3 regions of the Glaciimonas sp. Gout2 genome follow, and region 2 is predicted to be linked to each of the others. Evidence: predicted binding sites of a transcription regulator. Region 2 holds the regulator's gene; each other region holds the start of a gene.

Region 1 (6,787 bases), on a different contig from region 2:
GGATTTCTAAGACTGTATTACACCCAAAGATAGCTACAGTTGCCCCTAAAAGACTGTCGAGCGCAGGGCTAAGAGCCTTCTTTAATATTGCCCGCGACTGGCATTTAAAAAACGACCAAGAAATCATTTTGCTAGGCAATCCTAGCCGTGCGGCCTATTTCAAGTGGAATAAAGCGCCCGAACGGCATTGCTCAGTCGCGATACCTTAGAGCGGATTTCTTATTTGCTAGGCATCTATAAATCCTTACAAATATTACTTCCAAATACTATTTCCGCTGATGCCTGGATTAGCAAGCCAAACAATACTCCTCTATTTGGCGGGCAAAGTGCGCTGGATCGCATGCTGTCAGGGAATGTGGCTGATTTGTTTGTGGTGCGCCAATATCTTGATGCTGCTCGTGGTGGATGGTCGTAATGCAATTGCCGGAGATGACACTCGATTGGCTTCCCTGATTCAGAATTATTTCAACCAGATTTCCTTCAATTTATATATTTGATCGCGTGGCCGAAGCCGCAGACTTTGACGCGCTCTATGAAATTGAAGCGATGACAAATCCGCGTATTCGAAATGAAATCGGCGAAATTTCTTTGGAACCAGAAAGTGAGCGCATATATGGGAATGGCAGCGGCCCCATCATGGTAGCCTTCACGCACCTCAACCCTGATGGAAGCCGGTTTTCGAATGGGAGTTATGGTGTTTTTTATGCGGCAAAAGAAAAAGAAACTACCATAGCAGAAACGAAACGTCATTTTGCAGCCTTTATGCTGGCAACACATGAGGAGCCGATTTACCTTCAAATGCGTCTTTACCAAACGCGAGTTAAAGGTTTGGTGACAGATTTATTTCCCGACAAAGACACCCATCCAGAGATATTTTCACTGAAGAGTTATTTATCTTCCCAATCATTAGGAAAAGAAATCCGTGAAAGTGGCTCGAATGGGATTTGCTACCCAAGTGTAAGACGAGAAAATGGTACCTGTGTCGCGGCATTCAAAACTGCCATTTTGAGTGAATGCAACCATGCCGCCTACCTGGAATATCATTGGGACGGAAAAGAAGTTAACTATGTGACGGAAAGAATTGAATAGCTTATACCGACTCATCCGGTAAGGATTTTATTTCTTGCATACTCATGCTGCTTTTCCGAACACGTCCATTGGAACAACTTATAAAAGATGTCATCTTGCGGTCCAACTATGGTGCCCGTTATCGGACGGGCCTGCCAATCAGCAGCAGCATCGCCAAATGGGAGTGAATCTGGTTGTTAGCCACCGCATGGCCAAATATCGCCAGATGCGCTGGACCGACGAACGCGCGCACTGCCTGGTGCAGGTCAGAGTAGCGGTTCTCAATGGTGAACTGTCGCCCGCCAATCTCGGCGTCTTCGGTGTCAGATCAACCTCGGCCAGCGATTTGCGTAAGCCCCGCGCGAACGACAGGTCATTTCAACAGCACGGGCAACCAACTCATCTCCCCACCTTTTGCAGGCTCTCCTGGGCTGGCCGCTACCAGTCCGATCAGCCACACGCGATATTGCATTGGCCTGTTGACTTGCGGCGTTGACTTTGCCGCAGCTAATGATCCATTCCTTAGCGCCAGCACAGATCAATTAATAGCCGTAATTCTTGGCCACCGTATTACCTAAATACCCGCCACCAACTACACCTGCAACGGTCGCAAGCGTACGACCGTTTCCGCCGCCCACCTGATGTCCCAAGAGTCCACCGATCACCGCGCCGGTAGCTATCCCCAACGGACTCATTTGTGACACCGGACTGGCTTGAGCTACTTGGCGGGACTGTTGGATCGGCGCTTCATATTGGGGTGTCCGTTCGGCCTGTGCATAAGATGAATCATGATGCCGATAAACATGATGGACTACCGTTTTTTGTTTAGTCATACTGGGCGTCGGGGCAACCTGATATCCCGCCACCGCAGGTGAAGCCACTGGCTGCATGTATTGGTAACCGTTGGGTGTCTGTACTAAGACCGGTGCGCCCGCCGGCAATGCCGCGGGAACCGACATCGCCATCTGTGCGGCAGGCGTTGCTACTGGCGCTTGCGATCCCACTGCATTCCCGTGAGAATTCGGTAGCAAGCCCGCAATCGCTGCGACGCCAAGCAGACTTGCCAAGATAACAGATCCTGCCGCGCCGGCGACTAATGGATGCATACGCGGTGTTGATTGACTGACTTCCATTTGATACTCCAGAGAACGTTGAGAGTGATTTTATTGTACGAACGTATCGGTCACTTACACAGCGAGATTGTGTATCAGGTGTTTCGAATTGCAACACGGGCACGCCTAACCCAATGCATGCAAACTCTTGGCTATCTGGATGAGAAATCATGGCAGCCAGCGTTGCCAACAAGATCTTGACCGGCAGTGTAGGCAAGATCGATACCTCGCCCAGGCTGGCGCAGTGGCGGTTGGACGTGGCGTCAATCTTTTAAGGCCGCAGTATGGCTTGCTGCCCAAACGCAATGTCAGTTATGTGGATGCGTCCTGAATCATACGGACAGCCGGGCGCGGCACGCTATCGGGTGACTGAGCGCTTACATTTATTTCACACGCATCACTTTGACGAAAACGCCATACACCAGCCGCTAAGATTGACCGGTCCTGCCACAATTTTACAAGTGCCAGTAACTGTATCTGGGGTGGACAAAGGCCTGAATGCAGCGCAGTCGGCGCACCTTTGACCATCCCTGGGATGATCTTGATAATTAAGCATTCCCTTACTCGCGGACCCCGCATTTGCGCACCGCGAGTAAATCGCGATAGGAATAATAACGATTGAGCCCAACATCACAGTGCTTTGACGGAGCATACTCCGGCGCGATATTGGTTTGGTCTTATTCATGACTTCTGCTCCCGATGTAATATCCAAAACGAGACTTGCTTCCCTAAATAGATTGGGCTTGCGCGAAGTGGGAAGCGACTGATGCTTGATAGTGCTTCTTAAAACATTAACCACGCGTAAAGGTAAAGGGTATTGTTGTCCTTAGCGTCCCTGAGCGTCGCGTCGTAATTAGATTTGGCCCCGTTGAACTTGGTGTAGCCCGTATACTGGAGTCCCAGTCGGACGTTCGCCTGAGGATCCCAATCGAATGTGTAGTGCGGCCAATAATTTAGTTCGACGATATACCCTCTTGTATCCGGCTTCCCATTAGTTGTCCCAAATCTTAAGAAGTCGGCGTCCCCTGCAACATTGAACCCGGCGACCGTAAAACCATAAGTCCGGTCTAGAAGGTAGGTGATCTTGGCGCGGGTAGAACGTTGGCTCGAACTGGGATTGTCATTTCTGTTGGGGAATCCGGATCGCCACTCCGCTTTTTCTTTGATCGTGGAAGCTTGAGCGGTGACGATATGGTGGGCATCTTTACTAAAATATTGGTATTGCGCGTCGAACCCCAGATCGCGGAATTGGTCCCCGGGGTTGATTCCATCCTGCCCTTTTAAGGAGACTGTTGTTCCAAAGTGGCCGACTGTTAAATTCTGGTTTTCATCGCCGAACGTATAGGTGATGCGCCAATAAGGATTAGACCCCGATAGCGATACCCTCTGATTATCGGGAGTGCCCGCGCGCAAGACCGAAAGCGGACCTTTCGCCGTCTGATAGGAGGTCGCCTCCAGATACAGCGAATCAAGCACGTATGCATATGCCCCAATCCCGGCGACCCGCGCACCCGATTCAAGAAACGTTGGAACGCCACGACCTGGGGCTGCAAGACTCGGGCTATAGTACGGATAGCTCCAGGCAGGTGTGGTATTCCAGACATCTTGAACGGTAGGGTTGTTATGCAATGTCACACCAAAAAACGTCGGTTTTTCATCTGTCCCAGCCATTTTCACAAAGCGCAGATCGGTGTTATCAAGCGCACTGTGCCCTGAAAAATTCCGGTTGTCCGATGTGCTGATGTTGTTGTAGGTCCATTGGATGAAACCCCCGGCGTTGTCGCTAAATTTGCCGCCAGAAAAGAGGCTGATAGCCTCTGCGACAAATTCGCGATTTTTCCCGAAAAGCTGATCGCCGGTCGATTTGTCAGTATTGTTTTTAATCGAATTAGCCGAAACGATCGCCATCAGAGAAAGTGGAATCTTCTAGCGTTCTCCCAGCGTATAGCCTCCCAGCTTAAATTTTCGGCCAAAGGGCGTTAGCTCAGGGTAAATAGTGTGACAGGACGCACACTTCAGACTTGTTTGTCTCGCAAAAAGAGGATTAGCTGCAACATCAGGTATAACTCCGTAAGCAGCAATTAAGCATAGCGCGACAGCGATGTGCTTTAAAATCACATGCGAATTATTCATTATGAATCCCCTTGGCGAGCGTCAAGTACCCTTGGCTATGAAGCGCGACGGTTGTCATCGTATTTTTTTATGAATCAAACATTAAACCAAGTGACCGCGTGTGATAAGGGGGGGATGTACTACATTTCATGGAGAGTATTCCCGCGATGCCCAAGAGAACTTGAAGCTGGTCGTCGCGTTGACTTTGTCGCATTAACAGAGAAAAATCGGACTGCTCGTAGTTTTTTGATCCAGCTTCAAACCGAACGGATTTGTCCTGCCAAAGCCTAAAATTGATCGGCAAACGACATCATATTTTCTGCTGTGACGATCATCTGTTCATTGCGAATCATGTGCATGAGTTTGATGCCGGCCAGTACGTTTTGAGCGGATCGCATTGATTTAAAATTTCGCATCGTTTGGTCGCGCGTTTGATAGCCCGATGGTGCTGCTCGAACACATTGTTGAGGTATTCGACCTGTCGAACGACAATCCGAATTTCTCTGCCAGCATTGATCTCATTGATCGCATTGATCGCGGCCTGGTTGGTACCGCTTTTATCCATCGTGACTTTTTCAGGAGCGCCATGCGTGTGCATGGCCTTGTCGAAAAGACGTTGTGCAGCCACTTTGTCTCGTTTGGCGGTCAATAGAAAGTCAATCGTGTTGCCTTCCTTGTCCATGGATCGATAGAGTCACTTCTAGACACTTTTGACTTCAATATAGGTCTTATCCCTCCGCTAGCCTCTACCAACTGGACGCTTGTATTTGCGGAATGCTTTTTCCAGCAGCGGTAAGAATTTGATCGCCCAACGATTGATCGATGAGTGATCAACAACCACGCCGCGTTCTTTCATCATTTCTTACAGGTGGCGGTAACTCAACGGGTAGGCTGCGTACCAGCGGACGCAGACCAAAATCACGTCGATTGGAAATCGCATTCCGTTAAATTTGAGCATCTCGATTCGTCCATTACTCTGGGACCCAGTAGTCTGCCTGATCGGCACGCAGGTTTGGATAATGCGACATATATGGACGCCCTCAGTTTGCCAAGCATTAAATCGATGATGAGTATAAGGGTAAGATTGCAGCCATATATTCGGACTTTCATTGAGGTTTGCGCCTCTGTCCCTGATGGAACTTGCTGGCCAGGTCCTAATCAGAACCACACGCTCGAAGCGCATGTCGCATTACAGGTTTTCCTGACCACGGTCTAACCTGGTTTGCCATCACTTCATCTCCAATTGAAGCCACTAATGCCGTGGTAGTGATGGGACCTATTCCAGGTATTTCTGCAAGTTTTCTGCTCATTTCTGAAGAACGGTGCCATTGTTGAATTTTCTCATCCATTTCATCGACCTGTTTATCCATGTCTTTCAAGTGATCATATAAACGTTGTAGCAGATCTCGAAAGCTTGCCGGCTAATCTGATTTTTCCCTGAGTTCCGAGAGGCGCCGGGCGATGTTCGCAATTGCTTGCAGAATAACTATGCCGAACTCCGACAACAATCCGCGAATTTGGTTTGCTTGAGCCGTTCTCACTTTGATAAAAGACTGACGCACTCGGTGCAATGACAGAACAGCTTGTTGTTCGTCCGTTTTTATTGGAACGAAGCGCATATTAGGTCGAGAAACGGCCTCGCAAATTGCTTCTGCATCGGCCATGTCATTTTTATTGGTCTTGACATAGGCCCACACAAATTGAGGAGCCATCAGTTTCACAGTATGTCCCATCCCGGTCAGCTTCCTGCCCCAGTAATGTGCGCTGCCACACGCTTCCATTCCAATCAAACACGGTTGCAGTTTAATAAAGAACTCAGCCATTTTTACGCGATCTAGTTTCTTTCGAAGCACGGCATTTCCATGATCATCGACGCCATGAACTTGAAATACATTTTTTGCTAAATCGATTCCAATCGAAGTCATCTTCATTTTGGACGCTCCTTTTATTTAGGGGTAATACTCCCATGTTGGCACGTTGCCGTTTGAAAGAGTGCGTCCATTCCATTGGAGCCATCGCGGGACGTTGATCCTTTTTTGTGTCAATTATTTTCCTCAAAAAAGGAGGAAAAAAAAGGCCTATAACCGCAATATATAGTTGTTCGCCTATGAGCCGAAATAATCCTAATGGAAACGTCCTGATCACATTTTGTCAGGACATTTTGAGGCAACTTATTTGTCCTCAAACTACGGCAACAGGTTCTGGATGTTTTTCAAGCGCGGTAAGATTTGTCAATTTTTTTACTTATATACTGCAAGCACTTTGGCGTATTGACAATATGTAAGCATTAGCATCAAACACTTTAAGCTATTTGACTAAGCCAATTCACGTTGACCATCTCCGTTTCACCGCCGCGCTGACACCCCAATTATTACCACCAATACTTTATTCCTGAGGCACCACCGTCAACGCGCCACTCAAGTCGCCCATCGCCACTCCGCCATTCGCCACTAACGCTGCGTCTCGCGCTTTCAAACCATCGAGTTCCACCAACC
Region 2 (6,787 bases):
ATACGCAGCGCAATAATATTAGCGAGTGAACCCAACATAAAACCAAATCCGCCGACGTTAACGCCGAAAGCGATCAATCGCCAGTCGCCACTATATTCCGCAAGCAAAATCGCAGCGGGGACATTACTGATGAATTGCGACGCCACGATACCGGCAAGATAGAGTCGTTGCGATTCGGCAAGACCGACACTCTCCACCAACGCATGAACTATCGGCAACTGCGCTACCAGTCGTAAATCGACAAACATTAAAATGAATACCAACAGCAATGCCCAGTCGATCCGCGCCACCACGTTGCGCTGCGCAAATAAAAAGATCGCCAATACCATTAACAAAGCGGGGGCGGCATAATGCCTGTCCGTCATGATTAAAAACGGCACATACATAGCCAGCGATATGAGAAGCAATTTTTTATTGATCGGGGTCATCGCAGCATCCTCCTCAACCATCAGTTTTAAACCGGGAAATGCAACTACGGTCAATAAAACCAGCGGAATCATAAAAATGCATACCATCGGTAACATCGCGATCACATAATCCTGAAAAGAGAGATGTGAAAGCTGCCAGAGGAAAAGATTTTGTGGATTTCCAATGGGTGTCAGCGCAGAACCCGCATTGGCCGCCAGCGCTTCAAAAATAATCAGGCGGGTTATCGGCAATTTGATCGTGGTGCGCAAACTGAGTGTCAACGGGACCATGACGAACAGTCCTACGTCGTTGGTCAACAGCATCGACAAAAATGCGGTGGCGAGCACCAGAAAAACAGCAAGGGCGCGCTCAGTTGGCATCAATACCGTTAAATGCCTACCCAAGCGCGACAGATAGCCGCTTAATTCAACACCCTTGGTTAACGCCAGCAAACCGGTCAATGTCGCAATCGTGGGCCAATCGACCAAATGCGGATACTGCTGAATTTTTTCGGGAGCAATAGCCGACAAAATCAGCAAAATGACGAATAAAATTAGAAAAAAATAATCTTTACGTAGTGTTTCAAATAAAGTTGCAAATAAGGATGAAGTTGTCGATAGTTTAATAATATTTGTCATTGTTGGTCGAGTAAACACTTTGTAAATCGGTGTAAAGTTTGCGAATTCCGGGCGACTAGCCGACGGTGAACGAACCGTTTAAGGCGTTTTCATCAACGCCCTCTAATCGTTGTGCCTACACAGAATACTGCTTCAACGCAATTATATCGATACACGCTCAGTGAGCGTGAAAAAGCAGGAGCACCGCACGTAGATCTTTGCTTTAGTGTATTTGAAAAGCGCAGCAGTACTAGTGGAAACAATCATTTCCACGCTGTAAGTGCGTAATTGCAGATTGGATCGCTTGACGGCGGGAAGATAGATTTGTATTAACGCGACATTCCCTCAACTGCTGTGCGCAATTTCTTTATGGAAGCATCCAGGTCGGTTTTTAATTCTTCCCAGGCATTCAGTCCACTATTTTTCAAATCCATGCTTTTTTTATCAAGATCATTCAGATCTCTTTGAAAGCCTTGAATAGTCGGCTCCATACGCAGTCTCGCAACTCGACCTGACTTCTTGGCCTTAGCATTAAGACTATCAATTTTGATTTTTAAGTCGGCAATTTGCTGGCGCACCGCTTTTAAATAGGTATCCCGTTGTACTTCTACACCATATATTTTTTGTCGCGTATCGGGCGACTCTGCGAACGTGTTTTCGTAAAAACACAAAGGTAATAAAGCCCAGAGCAATAAAACACCAATATTCGATTTAGCTACTTTGATGGTGCGTTTCATGTACATTCCCCGGTAGGCCCATCACATGGGCGTGATTTGAGCGTCTTATTGGAACGTCTTATCAGTGATCCTATAAGGGAGCCGTGATAACAGGTTAATAAATAAAACCGGTATGACACGTCAATAAATAGCAGGAATAGTTGACGCCAGATAAGTCCTGCAATTTCACTTGTTAACGAAAGCTCTCCATTCAGCCTATCCTCTATTTTCGTACTTTCAAGAAAATTCTATTCAGTATCGAAGCCACGGGTTGTACCTGTGTCTATTGAGCTCAAACCTCAACAAGTGGCATATCTGCTGACTGGCCCACAATATCGAGAACGGCTTACATAATTGGACGAATTGTTGAAATATCCTTGGAAGATCAATACTGGCTAAAAAGCGATACGATCAACAAAAAATTAACACACCTAAAAATCTGTGATCCCCATGACTGCAATAAGCTCCAAAATTGACTTGCAGAACAGTTAATTGCGATTACAATTGTAATCATAAAGACAACATTAATAACTGATCCACATCAAAATTTATCGTCAACAAATCAGAAAATCAACGCCTTAGTGGCGATTCTGGTTTAGAAATATCGCATCCCGTCCGCGTCTTTTTATTTTTAAAGGGATCAGTCACGATGGTTAATACAGTCCCATTTCTCTCCCCACATCCGACACACGTCATGAACGTAAAGACGCATTGCGGGAACTGCAATTTGCGCGACCTATGCCTTCCAATCGGACTCACCGAGGCCGAACTTGATCGATTGGATCAAATTGTTAAACATAGACGGCGCATTACGCGCGATAGTGCGCTCTATCGGATGAACGATCCATTCGTCAATCTGTATGCTATTCGTGTCGGGCATTTCAAGACATATCAAGTTAATGCCAACGGAGCTCACCATATTTCCGGATTTCAAATGACCGGTGAATTACTAGGGATGGAGGCCATCAGCTCATATCGGCATCAATGTAACGCAGTGGCGCTGGAGGATAGTGAAGTCTGTGAAGTGCCGTTTTCGGACTTGGAAAATCTCTTGAAAGATGTCCCGATCATGCTGCATTATTTTCATCGCATGATGAGCCATGAGATTGCACAAGATCATAACGCCATGCTGCAATTAGGGAATCTTCGCGCAGAGCAACGGTTTGGGGCTTTTTTGCTCAATCTTTCGACCCGATATAAAAATCGCGGCTATTCAGCTACGAATTTTCAATTACGGATGTCTCGAGAAGAAATTGCCAACTACTTAGGACTGACAAACGAAACTATTAGTCGGTTGCTTTCTCATTTTAAAAAAATGGGATGGTTGAAGGTCAACAACCGCGAAATTACATTATTAGACGTTCCCGCTTTGCTGATGTTAGTAGAGGGAAAGTAACCAAGCTGTGAAAAAGTCACCACCCAAGAGCGAAAGTCCAAAAAAGAGTAGCGCCAATCTACTCAGCAGATAAAAATATCAGGCGGTAGTAATGCCTTACGTCAACCAAGCTGTGAAACATCTGCCGTTACTGTCGCTGTCTCTTAACCTTTTCGCTATTCCTGCAACACTAACGGATCACAACATCAAATCGGGCCTACCAATTTGTTACGTTTAAAAAGGCGACTTTACCTGCTTAATTTTTTTCCATTGCTTATGGAGTTTTTTAAGATTGATTTCGTTATGCGCTGAGACATAATCGCGCACGTATCCAGAAACATCGGCCAGTCTTGGCTTACCCGCTGTACATTGCTGTAATAAACCATCAGCTACACGCGCATCGTTTAATTCGCCTAACGTATCTTGCAGCACGCTAAGGGCGGCAAGATACGTTTTGATTTTTTTTGCAGAATATAACGAAGAAAAGAACGCTAATCCATAGCGCATTTTTTTTGCCGCAATCCGTAATTTGTGACGCTCTGTCGCATCGATGGCACTTAGCCCCTTTCCGCGCTGACGTAGTTTCTTTTGATATCTACGCAACTGCGCAGTGGCGAAAGGGCGCAACGGTGCATTAGCACGTTCCAGTAGCGAGGTGGCAGTGTCCGACTTTTTCCCTAACTGCTGATTTGCATCATGGATACATGCGCCCAAGATCAATATAAGACGTGCATACCGGCTAGAGTTGAGAACTTTGACAGCATTACTTCTGCTCTTCTTCGCAAAGTCAGCGGCTTTTTTCTGTAACGGCATAACGGTCCGCGGTCCGTTGAAACCGAATGTCGCGGCGGCCAGTGTAGGACCAGCAAACACTTCCCAGTCACGTGCACTTCCTAAGTGTCTACCCAACCACTTGCACTCCTCCAGTAAAAACTCCGGTTCTGCTAACTGGTCTCTAAAAATCACGAGCGCTGAGCGCAGGCGGCGCACGCCAACCCGCATTTGATGTACGCTCTCGGCATCGGTCCCGTATTTAATGCCAGCTTCGTTACCTTGAATTTGCTCCAGACAATGGGCAAGAATTATCTGAAAACCCTCTCCTATCGTCTTTTTATCTGATAATGCAAGAGCGCTTGCCGTTGTTATCGCCGGTGGTTGCGGTGCATACAATCCGTAACCACGCTCAGCCTTACTAATATTACCGACGCTTAGTGCTATCGTCTCTTGCAGCGCTAATGCTAAGGCAAATAAATTTCCTGCCTTCCCCGATTTAAGTTCCAGTTCAATTTCACTAATCGGGATACTAATAACGCCGTCGCCATGACTAGAGACAATCTGGCCCTGATCGAGAGCCAACTCTACTTCGTCACCTTCGGGCAAACGCAACATCCAGATACGCCGCTGAAACCGCGTAGTGAATACAGGGGCGAGTTGCTGCATCAACTGTGGTCGACCCAACAGCTTGAACCATCTGGATCGGGGTTTCAACAGTGCCTGAATTGCCGGCAGGTCAGGCCTGAGATCCGTGACTTCGGACTCCCATTCGTTGCGCTGATGCAAGCCACTGTCGACCTGACCGCCCGCTTTCAATGTCTGGATTAATTTGCCATCAACTTCCCTCACCCGAAATCCTGCCCGATGGCGCATTAGATAACAATCCGGCGTATCGAAGTAGGTGCTGACAAGTTGTTGTTGGTAAGGTTTGGCGATCGCCAGTTGCTTTAACAAAGGATGCCGTCTAAAAGCGCTAACCGCACTTGGGGCAATAAGGAGTTTTAATTCTATTTCCATCACAATCTCTGGATGTGGCGCCGCTTTGTTTTATTAATGGCCATGCGGAGTGTTGGCTTACCGAATATCAATCTAATCAAATTCAACGGCACAAAAGCATAAAAGTAGAATCGACGGCTCTTCGTTTTCGCAATAATTTAATGATGAAATGCTGCGCAGTCAGCGTTCAAGCCGTAGAAAACTTATTGATCTGCCATCACCAACATATTACACCCACCACGAAACAGTCATTGCGGCAATTTTGCCTGCGCGTGCGTCAGCTGTGCCTCAAGCTCACGAATGCGTCTTAGGAGATTAAGCGCTACTGCCAGGCCGTGACCATCCAGCTCAAAATCATCCCGCAAACGTCGCGCCGTTCTGGCAATCACGATGTAATGTGTCTGATAAAGATCATTTTCCGCATCAACGCTGGTCGGTGCAATTTCGCCCATCTCGACCAAATCCTGCAATTCGGCCAGCGTCAATCCGGAATAATCTGCCAACTGATCTAGCGAACAAAGGCCTGCATCATTGAGCCATACCGCTTCCACAATATGCGTACGCATCACTAACCTCCTGTATTGAAGTGTGCACGAGGATTAAAAGTTGATTCGGCGGCAAGTTTTACAAACAAGGCTTGCTCACCCGGCGTCGCCGACTTTGGTACCTCAATCCGAACAACTGCAAACAAATTGCCATTTTCGCCGTTGGCGGAAGGGAGACCCCGCCGGGCCAGACGAAATTGTCGATTAGCCGCCGTAGCGGGCGGGATCGTCAACTCAACAGTACCGCCCAAAGTGGGAACCTGGACGGTCGCACCCAGCACTGCTTCCCATGGAGACAGCGGCAGATCGATATAAAGATCTTTTTCGCTGACGCGATAAAACGGGTGGGGAATAACCACCATGACGACATAAAGGTCGCCGTTTTTGCCACCATTACTCCCTTGCCCACCTTTGCCTGGCAAGCGTAACCGCTGACCGTCTTCGGCTCCTTTTGGCACCTTGACTCTGAAGGTCCGCGGTACGCGATGAATCAAACCTTGTTTATCATATTCCGGCAAACTCAAATTCACATCGATTTCGCCGCCGACATAAACCTGCTCAAGTGTGATCGGGGCCTTGACTTCATAATCTTGCCCGTGGGAAGGGCGACGTTGACGCGGTTGTCCACCTTCATGGCGGGAAGCCGCAAAGGCAGCCAGGATGTCGGCCATATCGACGTCGCCGAAGCCAGCATCAGAATCGTTAAAGGTTTGCTGCCAATCTTTGGGCGGCTGAACGTTTTCTCCCTGCTGATGGCGACCTAGCGCGTTATAAGCATCGCGCTTTTCCTGGTCTTTCAGCGTGGCGTAAGCTTCGGCGACTTCTTTGAATTTTTCCTCACCGTCTGGATCTTTGGAGACATCGGGGTGATATTTATGCGCCAGCTTACGGTATGCCTGTTTTATTTCCGCAGTGGTGGCATCTCTTTCGACACCAAGGGCACTGTAATAGTCTTTGAATTTCATATTCGCGCCCAGAATAAATTTTGATCGATGGACAGGTCGACTAGTCGCAAAGAATGGCCATCGATTTGCTTCCAAGCTTTAATCTTACTGTATATGAAGAGGAGTGTATGCAGACACAAAGGAAAAATGCCTAAAACAAGATAACTGCGTAATCGCCGACCAATCACGGGTTATCGCGTATTAAGCATCGCTTACAGACTTCCATCCCGAAAAATCCAATTTACCTATTACTGCCACACAATTTTGGGATACATCCGCTTTTTTTGATTACTCAGAACATTGGCATAACGCTTATTATTTTCGTAGTGAAACATTCAAAACTGCGTCCAATCGTCACTATTAATATTTTTTACAGGCGCCTTCCACGTTGATTCGCGCGCCAGAGTTTTGT
Region 3 (6,787 bases), on a different contig from region 2:
TCAAGGCGCGCATGGCGCTGTTCGGTCTTATCACTGCCGTCTACAAAAATAGCGCTAACATCACCGTTGTGATCCTTGATCGGTTGAAATACAAAGTCCAGATGGTATTCCTTGATGCGGCCATCTACGCTATCTCTCAAATACACCGACATTTCATAAGCCAAAAATGGCTCGCCAGAAGCGAAAACTTGATCAAGCAATTTCACCAAGCCCTGACTTTCGAACTCTGGTACCGCTTGCCCTACCGTTTTTTCGAGTACGTCATACCGCGAAAAAAGGCGCATGAAGGCAGCATTGACAATATTGAACACATATTCAGGCCCTTTAAGAAGCGCCATAAAGCTGGGTGCGTGATCAAACATATGCTGTAATTGACCGGCTGCAAATTGGGTGGCTTTTAACAAAGTGATGTTTTCACGCTCGGCGAGAACCCGCCGCGTGGTTTCGGCAACGATCACAAATACGCCACGGACATCGCCCGCTTCATCCCGCGTTGGTGCGTAGATGACCGTAAAGTAGCGCGTTTCAGAGATGCCGGAAGGAGCAATCACATACTCTTGGTCTTCCAGATGTACGCGCTCCCCTGTGCTGAGTACACGGTTATAGAGGACCGCATTAAAGTCCCACACTTCGGGCCAGCAATCCCTGGTTCGCTGGCCGAACGCTGCGGGATGGCGCAGCCCAAGAATCGGTCGATAGGCATCGTTATAAATTTGGATTAAATCAGGTCCCCAAAGTACGATTGTCGGCAACGGCGAATCGAGCGCCATCGTGACAGCAATACGAAGGCTCGGAGGCCAATCAGACATTGGGCCAAGCGCGGTTTTGGACCAGTCCAGATGGCGCACAAGCGCCCCCATTTCGGTCCCCTCCGGCGGCCAGACGTTCGATGCAAAGACCAAGTCAATTCCTAATAGGAGCTTGTTTTTTAGTCGGTATGGACGTGCTGACCGGATGAATCCTGGTCAGATTTTTGTTCCTACAAAATGGTTGCGTCGTACGTCAAACAGCACGCTATTAAGCTTTGACCTTATCCATAAAGGTTTTCCGCAGTTTGGCAACTTTTGGCGCCACGACAAACGCGCAATATCCTTGAAGCGGGTGTTGTTTGAAATAGTTCTGGTGATAGTCTTCGGCCTTGAAATAGATTTCAACAGGCGATAGTTCTGTCACAATTGGTGCATCCCATACGCACGCCATCTCTGCCAATACATGCTTAGCGGTTTCTTTTTGTTCCGGCGACTGATAATAGATAACCGAACGATATTGCGTCCCGATATCGTTGCCTTGCCGGTTAAGTGTAGTGGGATCATGTATCGTAAAAAATATCTCCAGCAATGCACGAAAAGAAATGATTTCATTATCAAAGTTGATTAACACCACTTCTGCATGGCCAGTAGTGCCATCGCACACTTGTTCATAAGTCGGCTCCACGATATGCCCGCCGGTATAACCGGACTCAACATGTTCGACTCCTTTGATTTCCTGATAAACAGCTTCAAGACACCAAAAGCAACCACCGCCTAACACTGCAGTTTCGTTAGCCATACGCATTCCCCTGTGGATTTATCATTAATAGTGACTTTAACGTACTCCGTGCCCACGTGCATACTTTCCCTCATGATTTCACAGATTTCGGTATTCCAGAAATCTGGCGTAAAAAAAACCTCGATATGATCGAGGTTTTTTAGTCCGGCCCTAAGTTCAACCGTTGTTCCAGCCTTTACTTCAGCCCTTTCAGGGCCGAACTTGAGCAATTATTTAAAATTTGTAACCAACTGACAAGAAGCTGACGATAGGGTCTAGTGTCAGCTTCGTAGTGCTGTGCACATCGCCACTTGGCGTACTTGTAGTCAAGTCGGCTCTTGTTTTCAACGGAATGTAAGAAACCGAGAGACCCACAGACCAATGCGCATCGAAATTGTAGCTAGCACCGGCACTGATAACGGGTGCCAAAGAACTGCTTAAATCAGCGCTGGTACGCAAAGCACCGGTTTGACCGCGACTGATAACGCCGCTCAACTTCTGTTGAAAACCATTATCCAATTGCACATCGGTATACCAGACATACGTAGCACCAGCACCTACGAATGGACGAAATTGGCTATTTTTATCACCGAAGTAATATTTGACCAAAACCGCTGGACTCCACTGCTTAGCCGAACCGATATGGGTTCCTTGAAGAATGCCTTGGCCATCCAGTTTGAATTTTGGCGGTATTCCGGCATCGGCAGATAACACCCAATTATCGGTAAAGAAATGACTGAATTGCAAACCGAGAGTGTCTGCATTGCCAACACCAGCGCCAGTATTGGGAATAGTTTGGCCAGAAACACTCAGGTTTTGACTTGAGTCCTGTGGTGCCAAATGAAACCAACCCAAGCCAACAATATTATCGCCAGCCTGCTGCGCCATAGCGGGTAAAGCAGCCATTGTCAGCAAGGTTAACGCTGCGATTTTTGGTAGTACAGAAAAATGTTTCTTCATGCGTCTTCTCCAGGATTGACTTAAATCAAATGTAAATAGTGCGTTGGGTTTTGTTCCCTGCAACTACTGTCATTACTATTTCGGCGCCTGCCAATGAACAAGGATTAATCCGGCGGCGCTCTATTATTATTTATTTTTAGTTATAGGCATATAGCTATTAGATGATATTGTCGCAATTCATCATTACACTTTGCCATTAAAAAGAACGTGCGTGCTATTCTTCTTTAAGCACTATGCCAGCTTTAAATCTTTTTGACTATACTTGGGGTGTGGTATTTTTTCCTCAAAGCCACTACAGATGCTTGTATTGGGAAAATTTATCTGTCAAAGCATATGCGGCGCGGCGCAGGCGATCGTTAATGCCCTGCCAGGCATTGTCCTGAGGCGGTGCCTCGACGACAATCATATCGGCCCCGGCTTGATCAAGCTCACGCAAGGCGGCGTATAAATTATGAGCATAGCCATGCGGAGCTTCAGGCATCGGATAGTGAGCGACTAGCGGGACAGTTTTCTCCGCGCCAGCCGAGTAAGAAATCAAAGCCAGTCGTTGTCCATCTTGATGCATTTGCGATAAAGCTGCCAGCAAATCCACCGGCGCTATCTGTAATACCGGTGTTAGTGGCGCGTAATGTGATTCCAGCGTCCCTGAGGCACGCGGTGCACCACTATCTGCGGCGTGAACGGGTGCGCCTAACACTGCGGCGATTTCTGCTGTACTGATGTCGCCAGGTCGCAAAAGCACCGGTCCATGAGTCGCTATTCGGGATAAGTCGATGATGGTGGACTCAATCCCGACCTCGCTCTGCCCACCGTCCAACACATACGCAATGGGGCTGTTGACCCCGTCACCAAATTCATCGCGTACGTGCTGCGCAGTGGTGGGACTGACGTGACCGAATTTGTTGGCAGATGGACCCGCAATGCCGCCCTTCCCAGCTTTGAACTCGCGCAGCAAAGCTTGCGCAACAGGATGCGAAGGACAGCGAATACCAATGGAAGTCTGCCCGCCGGAAAGCGCACTGGAAACATGATCTGCACGCTGCAAAATCAGCGTCAGCGGTCCAGGCCAAAATGCCGTAATCAACTGATACGCTTGCGGTGGAATAGCCTGCGCCCAAAAGCCAAGATCTGCCTCCGGTGCGATATGCACGATGACAGGATGATTTGAAGGGCGCCCTTTGGCTGCGTAAATATTCGCTACCGCTGCGGGATTTTCTGCGTCTGCACCAAGACCGTAGACCGTCTCACTTGGAAACGCAACCAACTCACCCGCTTCCAACATGCGCGCCGCACGCTGGATCGCCTTGATATCAATGATCAAAGCGTCGGTTGAGGTTGTAGAGCCAGCTTTAGAAGCGTCTTTAGGGGCGGCTTTAGAAGCAAGCTCAGGCATGCCAGAGTTCAAACGAGGATCAGATGGCACATTCATTACAAAACAATACCTAGAATAGCGCAAGCGGTAACCAGTTGCGCATTTGCCTGGGCCAGACTCGGGGCGACGAAGGTGATATGGCCCATCTTGCGGGCGCGGCGGGCTTCCGTTTTGCCATATAAATGCAGCGCTGCACCGGGAAGCGCCGCGATCTTATCCCAGGCTGGTTCGCGAGCCTCATCGCTGCCCGCGTCAAACCAAACGTCACCCAAAATATTTAGCATGATCGCAGGAGAGTGCTGTCTTACATCCCCCAGTGGCATCCGTGCCATCGCCCTAACCTGCTGTGCAAACTGGCTCGTAATGCATGCGTCGATAGTGTAATGACCGCTATTATGCGGACGCGGCGCCATCTCGTTGACCACCAGCGAACCGTCTGCCAACACAAAAAATTCGATGCATAGTACGCCAACATAACCAAGCTGCTCAATGATTGCCAGCGCCGCATTTTGTGCGCGCTCCGCCGCTTCCACACCGACATTTGGTCCTGGCACAGTCGTCGTGAACAAGATGCCGTCGCGATGGACGTTCTCCGCAATCGGATACACGACGGCCTGCCCGTCCACGCCGCGCGCAACCAATACCGACACTTCATATGCCAATGGCAGCATTTTTTCTAGGACGCAGTGGACGCCGTTCATTTCCGAATAGGCTGCACGTAACGCATCCAAATCAGTCACCCGGGATTGCCCCTTGCCGTCATAACCCAAGCGGACTGTTTTCAATATTCCGGGGAAGAGATCGGCAGGTACGCTGTCAATGTCAGCCAGTGACGCAATGCTTTTATAGGGTGCAGGAAGTACTTTTGAACGGACGCTGCATTGCGTGAAGAACTCTTTTTCTACGATGCGATCCTGCGCGATGGAAACGCACGCAGCCTTCGGTGCGATGAAGGTACTTTCGGCTAAAAATGCCAGACTATGATGCGACACATTTTCAAACTCTGTCGTTACGGCCACACATAACGCGGCCAGTTCTGCCAGAGCAACTTCGTCATCGTAATCTGCCAAAACGTGCCGCTCCGCAACGTGAGCGGCGGGACAATCCTGAGCAGGTTCCAACACCGCAACCTTATAACCCATTGCTTGCGCCGCGTGTGCAAACATGCGCCCCAACTGACCGCCACCCATCACACCAAGCCATGTAGCCGGCGTCGTCGCTGGAATCAAGGCCGTATCATTCAAAGGTAAAGTTTGCTTCATACTTGCTTCTTGTTAGTTTGATCGAGTTTTGCTAACGGCTCACGCCGGAGGTAATGTCATGTCAAGTGCTGACTGCGTCTGTTTGGCGCGAAACGACAGCAACTTTTCGGCTAGCACATCATCAGTGCAAGCCAACATTGCTATCGCAGACAAAGCTGCATTTGCCGCACCGGCCTCACCAATTGCATAGGTTGCCACCGGAATCCCTTTGGGCATCTGGACGATCGACAACAACGAATCTTCGCCCCGCAAATACTTTGAGGGCACCGGCACACCCAGCACCGGTACGATGGTTTTAGCCGCGATCATGCCGGGCAGATGCGCAGCGCCACCCGCACCAGCAATGATCGCCCGCAAGCCACGCTCACGCGCTGTCTCGGCATAGGCAAACATCTGATCCGGCATGCGATGTGCGGAAATCACCTGCGCTTCATGCGGGACGCCAAACTCCGTCAATATCGCGACGGCGTGTTGCATCACATCCCAGTCAGAGGACGAACCCATGACCACACCGATCAGCGGTGATTCTTTTTGGCTTGCGTCCATCATTACTCCTTCAGTTTTTGACCGGTCAGGCTTTCTAACGCCTCCCGATATTTCGCACCGGTTTTTTCGATGACATCGACCGGCAATGCTGGCGCGGGTGCTGTCTTGTGCCAACTTGTGACTGTCTCAAGATAATCACGCACAAACTGCTTGTCAAATGATGGCGGAGAAATGCCGACCGCGTAACTTTCTGCAGGCCAGAAACGCGACGAATCAGCCGTCAACACTTCATCCATCAAATGCAACACGCCCTGTTGGTCGAGACCGAATTCAAATTTGGTATCAGCGATGATAATGCCACGCGTGGCAGCGTATTCGGCTGCGGTTTTGTATAACTGAATACTGATTTCACGAATTTTAGCCGAGAGTTCAGTACCGATCCGGCGCTCCATATCGTCGTAACTAATGTTTTCATCATGCTCACCCATTTCGGCTTTGGCCGCTGGCGTGAAAATTGGCTCATCCAGTTTTGCTGCCTGTTGCAATCCAGCGGGTAAAGTCACGCCGCAAATTGCACCGGTTGCCTGGTAATCTTTCCATCCCGAACCAATGATATAACCACGCACCACCGCCTCGACCATGATTGGCTCCAGACGCTTTGCAACAACTGCACGGCCACGAACCTGATCCACTTCATCCGGCGCAACGACGCTTTCGGGTGCAATGCCCGTCAGATGGTTCGGTACGATGCCAGCCAGTTTCTCAAACCAGAAATCACTCATCTGATTCAATACCTTGCCTTTGCCGGGAATCGGCTCACTCATCACGACATCAAAGGCAGATAAGCGGTCTGTGGTCAGTATCAAAATTTTATCAGTGCCGACCGCGTAGTTGTCGCGCACTTTTCCGGTACCCAGCAGTGGCAACGACTTAATGGAAGATTTATATAGGCTTGTCATGGTGGTTCCAAAAGTAGAAACCAGGCGGGGAGAATAATCTCCGCCTGGTCTTTTAATGTCGATTATTACGCATTCAACGATTTATTGCATGTTCACCAGCTTGTTACACGTTCACTGACATTTTTAAGATCGGTTTGCGGGTAGGCACAAAAGCGACAGATTGAAGGATAAATAAAATACAAAATAGGCCACATAAAAATTCACATTAAGGCCTATTCCGC

What was found. Region 2 encodes FNR, which switches genes on or off when oxygen is low (the NO sensors DNR and NnrR bind a similar motif). Its sites were predicted from a motif close to TTGATNNNNATCAA; they were not measured.
Positions count from the first base shown of each region.
Region 1: the regulator FNR is predicted to act here: its motif matches at 4,325-4,338, upstream of QN379_RS01910 (cytochrome C).
Region 3: the regulator FNR is predicted to act here: its motif matches at 2,503-2,516, upstream of QN379_RS01245 (OmpW/AlkL family protein).

Region 1 is NZ_JASJXA010000001.1:408,650-415,436, forward strand. It holds partial or broken gene QN379_RS01885 (MbcA/ParS/Xre antitoxin family protein) at 3-415, shown strand; partial or broken gene QN379_RS01890 (RES family NAD+ phosphorylase) at 406-1,089, shown strand; gene QN379_RS01895 (hypothetical protein) at 1,124-1,564, shown strand; gene QN379_RS01900 (glycine zipper 2TM domain-containing protein) at 1,611-2,201, opposite strand; gene QN379_RS01905 (high-potential iron-sulfur protein) at 2,578-2,865, opposite strand; gene QN379_RS01910 (cytochrome C) at 2,964-4,088, opposite strand; partial or broken gene QN379_RS01915 (IS6 family transposase) at 4,580-5,250, opposite strand; partial or broken gene QN379_RS01920 (IS110 family transposase) at 5,471-6,223, opposite strand; gene acpA (acid phosphatase) at 6,678-6,787, opposite strand, start outside.
Region 2 is NZ_JASJXA010000029.1:6,439-13,225, forward strand. It holds gene QN379_RS17290 (SLC13 family permease) at 1-1,046, opposite strand, end outside; gene QN379_RS17295 (hypothetical protein) at 1,355-1,762, opposite strand; gene fnr (fumarate/nitrate reduction transcriptional regulator Fnr) at 2,436-3,137, shown strand; gene QN379_RS17305 (CHAD domain-containing protein) at 3,351-4,907, opposite strand; gene QN379_RS17310 (chaperone modulator CbpM) at 5,135-5,452, opposite strand; gene QN379_RS17315 (DnaJ C-terminal domain-containing protein) at 5,455-6,396, opposite strand; gene QN379_RS17320 (methyl-accepting chemotaxis protein) at 6,711-6,787, opposite strand, start outside.
Region 3 is NZ_JASJXA010000001.1:277,209-283,995, forward strand. It holds gene QN379_RS01235 (PAS domain-containing protein) at 1-902, opposite strand, end outside; gene msrA (peptide-methionine (S)-S-oxide reductase MsrA) at 1,018-1,548, opposite strand; gene QN379_RS01245 (OmpW/AlkL family protein) at 1,762-2,487, opposite strand; gene QN379_RS01250 (L-threonylcarbamoyladenylate synthase) at 2,780-3,916, opposite strand; gene QN379_RS01255 (5-(carboxyamino)imidazole ribonucleotide synthase) at 3,916-5,121, opposite strand; gene purE (5-(carboxyamino)imidazole ribonucleotide mutase) at 5,161-5,667, opposite strand; gene QN379_RS01265 (phosphoribosylaminoimidazolesuccinocarboxamide synthase) at 5,670-6,566, opposite strand.